4 regions of the Lysinibacillus sp. FJAT-14222 genome follow, and region 3 is predicted to be linked to each of the others. Evidence: riboswitches for the same ligand, from Rfam matches in the RefSeq annotation. Region 3 holds a riboswitch; each other region holds the start of a gene.
What was found. A riboswitch is a leader RNA that binds a small molecule or an ion and turns the genes downstream of it on or off. The one in region 3 is predicted to bind cobalamin.
Positions count from the first base shown of each region.

Region 1 (3,184 bases), on a different contig from region 3:
AAATTCAGCTGTACCCCTATTTTCGCTAGTTCACCTTGCATTAATTCCGCCATTGGCTTTTGGATCGCATCTGTTGCAATGTAGATCAAATCTAATGATAAGGGTTGCCCGTTTTTCGAACGAATTTTTTCGCCCTTCTGTAACGTCCATCCTGCTTCATCTAGCAACTGTTGCGCTTTTTCTGGATTATACAAGATTGGCGCTAAATCAATATTGGCATAAGGAATTGCGTCCCAAAATAGTGTATTAGCCACTTTTTCTGTACCATGTGTAATACTGTCAACCATTTGTTCCTTATTGATGGCATATTGAACGGCTTGACGTACCTTTAATTCGGCTAACGGACCTGACTGAGTATTGAATAGTAACGCTTTCGTAGATAAAGGTTCAGAGGTAGCAGTTTTGTATTTCCCACTATCTTTTAAATACGTATAGTTATCTAAACTAATGATGCCACGACCATAAATTAAATCTAATTCTTCGTTTTCAAATGCCAACGATATAGATTCTGAATCAGGGATAACTTTAATTTTTATTTGTTCTTCGAGAGGTTTTTCGCCCCAATAGTTTTCGTTGCGACTAAATAAAGCATACTCATCTTTTTTGTATTCGGTTAATACCCATGGACCTGTTCCAATAGATACTTTGATAGAATTTTGCGTTGCATCTCCTGCTGGGAATCCATTATCCGCTAAAAAACGAAATGGTCTTACGAAGGCAAGCTCGTTTAAGACAGGATAATAAGGTTCATCCAATTGCAAACGAATTGTAAAATCATCCACTTTCACAACCTCTTTCATATGGTTGACCATACCCATCCAAGAATGCATTTCCCGATTCGCTAAGACGGCATCGAAGTTACGAATCACATTATCTGCATTAAAAGCTGTTCCATCTGAATACGTAACATCTTTTCTTAAATGAAAAGTATAAGTAGTTTTATCTTCTGAGATGTCCCAACTTTCTGCTAGTTTTGGGGTAACAGTTCCATCATCGTTGTATTCCACCAAGGATTCATAGACCATTGCTTGTGCGGTCATTTGATTAGGCAAATATGTATGGGGGTTCAATGGGCCGACATCTAATGGCCATCCAATCGTTATCATTTTTTCATCTGTTTGCTGTGTTGCTGTTTCTCCCTTTTTTTGATCCTTGCTTGTACAGCCAGCAAGTACACTGAAAGTCAACACAAGCATGAAAGGAAGTAAATACTTTGTCAATCTCATTTTCTGTCTCCTATCTCTATTCGTGGTACAAAATGAATCTACTTGTAGATGAAGAGAAGGCATAAAAAAACCTTATTCTAAAAAAAGAATAAGGACAGAAAAACATACAATGAGTAAGTCTCCATCCATCTCCCTATCTTTCGTAGATCATTAATGAATCTTCTTACAAGCAGGCATTCTGGCTCATGAATCATGATTTTGCTTCACCTTCCCAAGTAATCACTCAGTGGTATTTGAAACAAAACTCCTCATTTACAGCTGCGGGACAGCATGGGATTTACACCCATTTTCCTTTTAATTGAATGAAAGGCTTTTTCACTCAAACTTGTAATGATTGCTATGAAATTAGTAATAAACATAACATGCTCGATTGTTCACGTCAATTTTATTTTCTGAATATAATAAAAATCTCGGAAGAATGAAACACCAAAGACCAGGTACTTACCTGGTCTTTGGTGTATTTCGGAGAGAAGATGTAGTAGTTGTAGTAGATTTTAAAAAATGATTTCGTTATCTCGAGATAGATTGTTGTACTTCCTGGCGCAATGTTTTCGTTGCAGCAACCATATTAGCTAAAGCCGCAACGGTTTCTGTTTCTTTTCTTGTTTTTAACCCACAGTCTGGGTTCACCCAAAATTGATGGCGATCAAGCACCTGCAAACTATCTCTCATAATAGTTAGCATTTCTTCGTCGCTCGGTACACGAGGACTATGAATATCATATACGCCTAAACCAATCCCTTTTGTATATGGATTCACTTGAAGTGAAGAGATAAGCTCTCCATGACTTCGTGATGTTTCAATGGAAATAACATCTGCATCTAGCGCGCTAATTGGTTCAATGAAATCGTTAAATTCGCAGTAACACATATGTGTATGGATTTGTGTTTCATCTTTGACACTAGAAGTAGCAAGCTTGAACGAATTGACAGCCCAATCTAAGTAAGCACCCCATTCTTCTTTTCGGAGCGGTAAACCTTCTCTTAGAGCTGGCTCATCCACTTGAATAATCGAAATACCTGCTTTTTCTAGTGCTTCAACCTCTTTACGAAGTGCTAATGCAATTTGATAAGCGACATCTTTACGTGACAAATCGTCTCGCACAAAGGACCAATTTAATATCGTCACTGGCCCCGTCAGCATGCCTTTTACAAAGCGCATTGTTAAGCTTTGGGCATAGGCTGACTCTATTACAGTAATTGGTGAAGCCCATGCAACATCTCCATAAATGATCGGTGGCTTGACACAGCGTGATCCATAGGAAACGACCCATGCTTTTTCTGTAAATGCAAAACCAGTCAGCTTTTCACCAAAGTATTCGACCATGTCTGTACGCTCAAATTCACCATGAACTAGTACATCGATATCTAGTTCTTCTTGTATCGTAATCCAGCGTTTTGTTTCCTGCTCTATAAATGCTTCGTAGGCTTCATTCGATAATTGTTTTTTACGCCAAGCATTACGATTCCTTTTCACCTCATCAGATTGCGGGAAGCTTCCGATTGTTGTCGTTGGAAATAGCGGTAACGCTAACGCTTGCTGCTGCAGCTTTTGACGTTGAGTAAATTCACTATGTCGTTCAAAATCTTGCGTTGTCACAGTTTGAACTGTTTGATGGACCATCTTGTTTTGACGGATTGGATGATTTTTTAGAGCCTCAATCGCCTTCATACTTTCTGAAAAATTGTGTTGTAAGGTACCTTCTTTATCTCGTCTACATGTAGTCAGCTCTATAATTTCTACGATTTTTTCATCTGCGAAGGCCAATGCGTGCTTTAGAACAGGGTCAATCTCATTTTCAAGAGCAGTTGTAATGGGTACGTGTTGTAGATTACTGGATGGTTGAATCCATAGCTCCGCTGCATTACTTAAATGCTCAATCGCCTGAATCGTAGCATTGACCTCCGCTAGATTGGAACGCCAAATATCACGTCCATTTACAACTCCGATTGCCAATA
Region 1 covers NZ_LIYL01000054.1:27,489-30,672, reverse strand. Annotated here, with positions in the region: gene nikA (nickel ABC transporter substrate-binding protein) at 1-1,226, opposite strand, end outside; cobalamin riboswitch at 1,377-1,570, opposite strand; gene metE (5-methyltetrahydropteroyltriglutamate--homocysteine S-methyltransferase) at 1,737-3,184, opposite strand, start outside.
Region 1: it holds a riboswitch for cobalamin, as region 3 does, so the genes downstream of both, nikA (nickel ABC transporter substrate-binding protein) here and AN161_RS22100 (ABC transporter substrate-binding protein) in region 3, are expected to answer to the same signal.

Region 2 (3,184 bases), on a different contig from region 3:
TTCCAAAACAAACAATTCGGCCTTGCTGTAAAACATAAATTTGATCGCAATACATAGCTGCAATGTTTAAATCATGTATTGCAGCAACAACTGTTAAATGTAGAGTTTGAATTAGATCCATTAGCTGCAATTGATGCTGAATATCTAGATGATTTGTTGGCTCATCTAAAATAAGGACCTGCGCTTGCTGAGCGAGGGCACGAGCAACCATCACACGCTTTTTTTCTCCACCCGAAAGCGAGCTAAAGCTGCGTTTCTCTAAATGAGCGATACCTGTTTGGTTCAGTGCATCTTTTACAATTTGAAAATCTCGTTCTTGATCAAACTCCAATAGTTTTTTATGAGGTGTTCTCCCCATACTTACTAAATCATGTACTGTAAAATCGAATAAGACCGGTGTTTCTTGACTTACAACTGCTAAATTTTTAGCTATGCCTTTACTCGATTGCTTTAAAATATCCTGTTCATTTAATAATACTGTTCCACTTTCTGGTTTTAATAAACGATACATATTCTTTAATAGCGTTGACTTCCCACTACCATTAGGACCGATTAGCCCAACAAATTGCTTGTCCTTTATTTGAACACTTACTTCATGTAATATGCGTTCATCAGAAATGGAGAAAGATACTTGTTTCGCTTCTAATGTCATATGCTTTAATCTCCTTCACCGAAAGAATAATTGTTACGACGTAGCAGCCAAATGAAAAATGGTCCTCCACAAAAAGCCGTGATGATTCCAATTGGCATTTCTTCAGGGGCAATTAAAATTCTGGCAAGTGCATCTGCCCAAACTAAGAAAATCCCCCCTAGTAAAGCGCTAATCGGTATAACATATTTATGGTTTGAACCTACAATCTGCCGTACAATATGTGGAATGATTAGGCCGACAAATCCGATTGAACCACTTACAGCGACAAGCACACCTGTTAATAATGATACTAATAAGATAAGCTGTATCCGAAACTGTTGTAAGTTGACCCCTAATGTGACAGCTGCTTCTTCCCCAAGAAGTAATAAATTTAAGCTTCGATAGTGAAGCCATAACAAGGCAAATACTACAATAAAAATAACTGCAGGAATTAAAAGATTACTCCACTTCGCACCAGCTAGGCTTCCTAGCATCCAAAACATGACTGCCTTCATTCCCCCCTCTTGCTTCGACGTCATTAATATAAAATTTGAAATAGCAGATAAAATAAACGACACCGCCATCCCTGAAAGTAAAAGTCTAAAGACAGAGACTCTACCGCCCACACGCGATAAGAAGAAAACTAACCCCATCGCTGTGAGAGAACCTAAAAATGCAGATATGGACAGAGCATAAACGCCCAGAAATGAAAAAGCACCTAATATGATGACAGCTGTGGCACCAACTGTGGCACCAGAAGAGATCCCTAAAATATATGGTTCAGCAATTGAATTACGAACAAGTGCCTGAATAGCTGCTCCAGCAATTGCCAAGCCCGCTCCAACGATAGCAGCGAGTAATACACGCGGAGCTCGTATTTGCCAAATGATAATTTCCTGTGAGCGACTCCAATCTTGTTCGATTGAATTTTGTATAATTGGGATTTTAGAAAGGATGACCTTCCATACATAAAGTGGCGTAACGGAAACCGATCCAACCATAATCGCAATTGTCATTGAAATTATAAGTACTAGTAGAAGAGTCATTGAAAGTAGCATAAATTTTTTATTCATTTGTTTATTAACTCCTATCATTCATTATAAATGAAGCAAAAAAGGGTATTCCATGCAAATTACGCATAGAAATACCCTTGATTAAACAAAGTCAGAAGGATTTCCTTCTACTATTGTCCGTAATCGCTTTCATCCTCGTGGGCATTACAGGAATCACTAATTGGCAGGTCTCCTGGCTTCGAATCAATGTTACTATGATGGCCTTCCCATTCTAGAACAGTGGCTAAATCATCATAGAACTCCTCGTTACAGTTGCGGGACAGCGTCGGATTTGCACCGACTTCCCTTTTAAGTGACACATTGTATAAGATGTCACACCAATAGTATCTAATATTTTAAAATTATGACGATTCTATCATATATTTTAATAGTTAGTCTATAACTAATAGTTATTTATCAACTTAAGCAGGATAAAAGTTTTTGTGTTAACCTAAACAAATTATAAGGTTGACACAAAAACTTTATTTTTTTACACTATTATTATCAACATTACTTTTTAGGGGTGAAATAATGACAACAGTCGCGGAACACACGCATCACAAATTAAGAACAGTCGATATTGCCTATATTGGACTATTTTCAACATTGATAATGATAGGAGCTAATATCACGTCCATTGTACCTTTCATGATGGTTGGTGGAGTACCTATCACATTGCAAACATTTTTTGCTATTTTAGCAGGGCTTATTCTTGGTAGTAGAAAAGGGGCACTCGCTTGCACTGTTTATATGTGTATCGGTTTAGCAGGTGCACCTGTATTTGCACGTTTCAGCGGAGGCTTTGGACAAATTTTAAGTCCTACATTTGGTTTTATTGTCTCTTTTATAGTTGCTGCATTTGTCGCGGGGCTTATTGTAGAACGCAGTGGAACGAAGACAAGTTATGTAGTTGCTGCATTAATTGCAACAGCAATTAATTATTTACTAGGGACAAATTGGATGTACTTTGCCTACAAGCTATGGGCTAGTGCTCCTGATGCTTTCACTTATAAGATAGCATGGCTTTGGATGATGCCTCCTTTGCCAAAGGATATTATTTTAGCTATATTTGCGGGTATTTTTGCATACCGCCTTCAAAAAGTTTTAAAAATAATCCCTATTAAATAAAGAGATAAAAAACTGTCCAAAAGTATATAGCATACTTAATTGGACAGTTTTTGGTTCATCACCAAAAGTTGTGGATGACTTTTGTTAAAACGTTTACTATGCAAATAGTTGATTGTAGTGGAGACTGGGCGACTCCTCGGGGATCAGCAATAGAGGAACGAAGGCTAAAACCATCACGTCCTGTGATAACACCTTCGTGACCAACATCATGTTGGCCCGAGACCCTGCAGCGAAGCGGATGTTTTCTGTGCGAAAGCGTAGTGCTAACGTAGCGGCAGCAACAAAAGCGGCTCATCAAACGCCCCCAGGAAAGCGCCTAGTCGAAACGGAAATCAACCACACGTTTATGGTGCTGATCCCAGTTTTTTATTTT
Region 2 covers NZ_LIYL01000025.1:38,000-41,183, reverse strand. Annotated here, with positions in the region: gene AN161_RS13280 (heme ABC transporter ATP-binding protein) at 1-652, opposite strand, end outside; gene AN161_RS13275 (iron ABC transporter permease) at 658-1,704, opposite strand; cobalamin riboswitch at 1,849-2,041, opposite strand; gene AN161_RS13270 (biotin transporter BioY) at 2,215-2,811, shown strand; gene AN161_RS28860 (hypothetical protein) at 3,008-3,184, shown strand, end outside; gene AN161_RS13265 (NADPH-dependent FMN reductase) at 3,184-3,184, opposite strand, start outside.
Region 2: it holds a riboswitch for cobalamin, as region 3 does, so the genes downstream of both, AN161_RS13275 (iron ABC transporter permease) here and AN161_RS22100 (ABC transporter substrate-binding protein) in region 3, are expected to answer to the same signal.

Region 3 (3,184 bases):
GGGGCTCAGGCAGGCTCAAAGGGCTTAACATTATTTGCGGTTCCATGGCGGAAAGAGGATGGAACAGTTAATAACCTCCGCATTCGACGTTTGAAGGATAAACTTGGCGTTAGAGCCGTACCTTCGGGTGAGGTGGAATTTGATGGTGCACTAGCTTATGTCGTAGGTGAGCCGAATAAAGGAATATATTATATGCTGGAGGCGCTTAATTTATCAAGAATTTGCAATGCTGTTGCATCTATAGGCATTATGCGCCGTGGTTATTTAGAGGCGAAGCACTATGTGACAAATCGTCAGGCATTTGGTAAGCCTTTAACGCAATATCCTATGATTCAGGATACGCTAGGGAAATTCGCTGCCAAGCTTCATGTGGAGGTTGCGACAGTTTTTGATCTTATTCATCAGTACGATAAAGTTACAAGTGGACAGGGGAATGAAGAGGACATCATTTTGAATCGCTTGTATATTGCTATCATGAAAAAAGAAACGGCAGAGCAAGCGGTACATTATGCGAGTGAAGCGATTGAATTACATGGTGGAAATGGCTATATTGAAGACTTTGTAACACCTCGCTTATTAAGAGATGCACAGGTGCTTACTGTGTGGGAGGGAACTGCCAATATTTTAGCTTTAGAGCTCATTCGTTTAGTTGATAAGTTTCATGTCCATGAATTGTTTGTTCGTGTCATGGAGGAACGTCTAGAAAAACTAGCTGACAGTCCATTAGTGGAAATTGTAGTGGAGCAATTAGCAAAATTAGACTCGACTTTGCAAACATTTAGCGGTTTAGATGAAGCGACGAAAACGTTTGAAGCAAAAAAGGTCGCAGAAAAAATGGCACATTTATATGAAAGTGTTGTAGCGGTCGAATGGGCACAAAAATTCGGCGGCAAATATGAAAAGCTAGCAGATATTTATTTAGAGAGCACATGGGCATTGCGAGAAATGGGTGCACCAATGAAAACGGTCCAGTATTTTTCAGATATAGTTTAACTTCTTTCAGCAAATGTTTTGTGTGGCGAAAGTGAAACGTCAGCTACAAATGTTTTGTGTAGCGAAAGTGAAACGTCAGCTACAGGTGTTTTTTGTAGCGAAAGCAAAGTGTCAGCTACAAATGTTTTTGTAACATAAGTGCAACTTTAATTATAGAAGTCTCCCACCTCTATAGGTTGTGAGATGAATGCGGGTTATGTTACTTTTCAGTAGGTGTCCAAATAGAAGTCGTCTCGAATGGAGGCGACTTCTTTTGTTTTCATGTATAATAAAAATCAACTGAATATTATAAAGGTTCTTTACTTATGTAAAGTGAAAAGGGAAATCGGTGTAATTCCGATGCGGTCCCGCCACTGTATGTGTGAGTTTTTTCAATTTGCGCCACTGAAAATTTCGGGAAGGCATGAAAAAGCGAATGGAGCACGAGCCAGGAGACCTGCCTTTATAGAAAACACGTTGCAGCCTACGAGGATAGGGTGGTGGATTTTGTATGCGTATTTTTTGTGCAAATTTGACCCCCTCATCTTTTTGTGATGAGGGGTATTTGTTTTGTAAGATTGATGTCGATAAATTTGAAAAAATGAGCGATAAATCCACAATGTTGAACGATAAACCTGATGTTGGGTGATAAAACAACAAAGTTAGGCGATAAACTCATAATGTTGGGTGATAAACCTAAAATGTTGGGCGATAAATCCACAATGTTGAGCGATAAACCCGATGTTGAGTGATAAAACAACAATGTTAGGCGATAAACTCATAATGTTGGGTGATAAACCCAATGTCGGCTGATAAACCCACAACCTTGTGCGATAAAAGCTAAAATATATCGATAAATCAGAAAAACAAGTCGTTAAAATATACGCACAGATAAACTAAGGAGGATTTTCACATGAAGAAATTTTGGAAAATAGGATTATCAGCATTTTTAGCTATTGGCTTGGTTGCTGGATGTAATGCAAAAGAGGAAACAAATGAAAAGTCACCATCTTCTGAACAGCAGAAGCAACAAGAGACATCAAAAGTTGACGAAGCAGCATTCCCGATGACGATAACGGATGCGACTGGCAAGGATATTACGCTAGAAGCACCACCTGAAAAAATTGTCTCGCTCATTCCAAGTAACACTGAGATTTTATTCGGCCTTGGCTTAAATGATGAAATAATTGGTGTAACAGATAATGATGATTACCCAGCGGAGGCTACTGAAAAAGAAAAGGTTGGGGGCATGGAGTATAATATTGAGCAAATTATTGCTTTAACGCCAGATATCGTTTTTGCGCATGCATCGAGTATGACTTTTTCAGAAGGAGCAATTGAACAGCTTGAGGCTGCAGGCGTGAAGGTATTTGTTGTTGCAAATGCTAAAGACTTTAATGACACATACACATCAATTGAACAGCTAGGTCGTGCAACAGGGAAGCTAGAAGAGGCTCAAAAAATTGTCGCAAATATGAAGGCGAAAGTTGAAGAAGTTCAAACAAAACTTGAGGGTGTTAAACCAAAGAAAGTCTTTGTAGAAACGTCTGATGAGCCAGAAATTTATACAGCTGGTAAAGGTACATTTATGAATGAAATGCTAAATATGATTCATGCCGAAAATGTAGCAGCAGATGCAGATAACTGGTATAAAATTGATGCTGAACAAATTATCGCGAAAAATCCAGATGTCATTGTAGTGACATATAATTATGTACCTGATATTTTAACGAAAATTCCACAACGTGCAGGCTTTGAGACAATTACTGCCGTGAAAAACAAGGACATTGTACAAGTAGATGAAAATACGACGAGTCGTCAAGGTCCGCGTTTAGCAGATGGTCTTGAAGAATTAGCGAAAGCTATCTACCCTGAGGCGTTTCAGTGAGTAGAATATTAATAGCCTATGTAACAGCAATTACGCTTCTGATCATTAGCATCTGGTGTGGCGTAGCGATAGGCTCGGTTCATGTTCCACTAGAAGTATTGTGGAATAAGGCGGCTGATGAAACAGCTGCCAATATTTTATGGAAAATTCGTTTACCTCGAGTCCTGCTGGCAGGGCTTGTCGGGGCGTCTCTTGCCATTGCAGGGGCAGCTTTTCAAGGTTTATTAAAAAATCCATTGGCAGATCCTTATACGTTAGGGGTTTCCTCGGGTGCATCTGTTGGCGCAGTGATGACGATTTTCTTTAGTGTATCAATACCGGTAG
Region 3 covers NZ_LIYL01000050.1:277,505-280,688, reverse strand. Annotated here, with positions in the region: gene AN161_RS22110 (acyl-CoA dehydrogenase family protein) at 1-993, shown strand, start outside; cobalamin riboswitch at 1,269-1,452, shown strand; gene AN161_RS22100 (ABC transporter substrate-binding protein) at 1,886-2,860, shown strand; gene AN161_RS22095 (iron ABC transporter permease) at 2,857-3,184, shown strand, end outside.

Region 4 (3,184 bases), on a different contig from region 3:
CATTTTTGTCTCAGGATTTTCATCAATGGTTTTACGAATAGAACGTAATCCTAAAATAATAAATGGAATCGATACGACCCACCAAAAAATCGCCCATTCAATCGGCAAAAAGCCCTCCATGATATGCATCGCAAATGCACGATTTGGCACGAATAAAAATGCCAGTAAGAAATAACTAAGCTTCCAACCTGAGAATTTCAAATATCTCTCCTCCTAACATTAAATTTTTCGATTGTAGCGTGCGAAAATAAAAAAAACACTTCTCCAATTGCGGAAAAGTGTATAGCTAAAAAAGCAAATAGAATTCTAATCTGCTAAGCCGCACACCTATCCTCGTAGGTTGAAACGATCACATATTTTTCGGCAGGTCTCCTGGCTTTAGTTCAACGTTTTATAGGCCTTCCCATCCTTTGGACAGTGACATTATCTATAAAACTCTCTAGTACAGTGGCGGGACCGCGCCGGATTTGAACCGGCTTCCCTTTTAAGCGAAATGACGAACACTTCGCACCGAAAAAAGATGAAGTTGTGAGATTTCACGACAAAGTGTAACATGAATTTCCATATATATGCTATACTTTTTATGAAAAAATGTTTAATTGAGTCTCAATGTCGAAAATTCAGATAAATAGAGAACTAATGTCACATTTTTCTAAAAAAATTAATATAAATGTCACAAATTAAGAAAGAAATATTGAAATTTTAAAAAAATAAGCTATGATAGAAACAGTTTTCAATTACATAAATTCATATAAAACGTCCATAAGTGCTTGAATATTTTCAAGATAATAGGGAAATCGGTGAAAATCCGATACAGCCCCCGCTACTGTAATAGCTGATGAAATCGCAAAGGCCACCATTTATAAAAAAAATGGGAAGGTGCGAAAGTAAAAGGAAGCTTAAGTCAGGAAACCTGCTTATGTGATGATGCATGCAAACTTTTCGGAGGGAGAAGTTGAAGCGAGAGCGAGTACCCGTATATTCGTTTTTATTTAGCTTCTACAAAACCTTTACTCTTCCGTCTAGAGTAAAGGTTTTTCTTTTTCCTAAAAGCAAATGAGGGGAGAACAACTATGACAACTTGGAATTTAGAGGGGATGAAAACACATCTTTTTATTTGCAATGGTAGTAGCTGTATGAAAAAAGATGCAGAGGAAATTACACAGGCAATCCGAGATGAAATACAGTTGCTGGCACTTGATAAGGAGATACATACGACAAGGACTCGCTGTAATGGCAGATGTAAGGATGCTTGCGTTGTCATTGGATATCCTCAAGGGAATTGGTACCGTGTGCCGACAACGGAGCATGCGAGGGCACTCGTGCAAGATTTAAATCATGAATCGTTACATAATGAGCATGTCTTTACATTGCGTGAAGGTTCGTTACAGCGGACAGCACAAACAACAGCCATTAAAGGCATTGAAAAGGTGAAAGAGGGGTAACAAAATGGCGCAAAAAGGTAAGATTTTCGTAGTTGGCTTTGGCCCTGGAGATTTTAAACATATTACGACTCGTGCTGTGGAGGCACTACAACAAAGTGATATGATCATTGGTTATAAAACTTATGTTGAACTTATTCAGGATTTAGTTAGCGCAAAGTCGATTATTAGTACTGGTATGACAGAGGAAGTTTCACGTGCACAGGAAGCAGTACGTCAAGCAGAGGCTGGAAGTATCGTATCGGTTATTTCGAGCGGAGATGCAGGCGTTTATGGCATGGCAGGATTAGTGTATGAGGTATTAATCGAGCTAGGTTGGACAGAAGCAACTGGTATCGAGGTTGAAATTGTTCCAGGCATTTCGGCTATTAATTCGTGTGCAAGTTTACTAGGTGCTCCAATAATGCATGACGCCTGTACCATTAGTTTAAGTGACCATTTGACACCTTGGAATTTAATTGCAAAGCGAGTAGAAGCGGCAGCAATGGCGGATTTTGTTATCGCTCTTTATAACCCAAAGAGTGGCCGTCGTACGAGACAGATCGTAGAGGCACAACGAATTTTATTAGAATATCGTTCGCCAGATACGCCGGTAGGACTTGTGAAGAGTGCTTACCGTGATCGCCAGGAAATTACGATGACGACTTTAGCAGAAATGCTGGAACATGATATCGGCATGTTAACAACGGTTATTATCGGGAATTCATCAACGTTCTTCTATGACAATAAAATGATTACGCCGCGTGGTTATCAGCGCAAATATACACTTGGTGAAGAAAAACAACCGTTACGACCACATCAACGACTTAGAGATGAAAATGAACCTTGGGCAATGAATCAAGAAACAGGGAAGGCACGTAATGATTTTGCGACAGATCCCAATGCCAATCGAATTAAGCCCAGTTTAGCCATAACACCAGAACCGAAGCCTAAAAAATCATCACTTGAAATGGCGACAGCAGCTCTAACAATGGTGAATGGAACAAGTGCTATGAAGGTAACACCTAAGCTTGTTCAACAAAAAATCCAATCCATTTTTGAATTAGCTGTTAGTCCAGGGGTAGCCAATAAGTTCTTTACGCCTCAACAAATGATGACGTTAGCGGAGGTCGTTGGTGAGGAAGGAACGATGGAGTATACACCAGACCATCAAATTCATTTGAAAATTCCAACGGCTGAGCCTGAAGAAATTACTGCAAAGCTTCGTGAAGTGGGCTTTTTACTAACACCAATTGGTGACGTGCTATCGTTAAAGGCTTGTGACTTCTGTTACGGAGAAAAGGCCGATTCGATTCCTTATGCGGAAGAGATTCAAGAAAAGCTTGGAGGTATGTCGTTACCGAAAACATTAAATATTGGCTTTAATGGCTGTGGTATGGCATGTTATCGAGCCGTATTTGATGATATTGGTATTGTTTATCGCAAAAGTAAATTTGATGTTTTTATTGGTGCTAAGCCGGTTGGCCGTACTGCACATGCTGCCCAGCCTGTTGTTGAGGGCCTAGAGCCTGAACAGCTTATACCGCTTATCACAGACATTATCGAAGAGTATAAAGCAAATGCACATCCAAATGAACGTTTGTTTAAATACTTTAAGCGTGTGAAAAAGATCCTACATTTTACGTATCAGGATATGTCTTCAAAAATAAAAGTAGAGCCAGCTCCGTGCGGCGACTAGTGAGGAGTAATGAGATGAAAGCAATTTTATTTGTCGGCCATGGGAGCCGTTTAGCAGCAGGAAA
Region 4 covers NZ_LIYL01000029.1:60,840-64,023, forward strand. Annotated here, with positions in the region: gene AN161_RS13905 (energy-coupling factor ABC transporter permease) at 1-201, opposite strand, end outside; cobalamin riboswitch at 345-530, opposite strand; cobalamin riboswitch at 748-936, shown strand; gene AN161_RS13910 ((2Fe-2S) ferredoxin domain-containing protein) at 1,074-1,445, shown strand; gene cobJ (precorrin-3B C(17)-methyltransferase) at 1,450-3,120, shown strand; gene AN161_RS13920 (sirohydrochlorin chelatase) at 3,135-3,184, shown strand, end outside.
Region 4: it holds a riboswitch for cobalamin, as region 3 does, so the genes downstream of both, AN161_RS13910 ((2Fe-2S) ferredoxin domain-containing protein) here and AN161_RS22100 (ABC transporter substrate-binding protein) in region 3, are expected to answer to the same signal.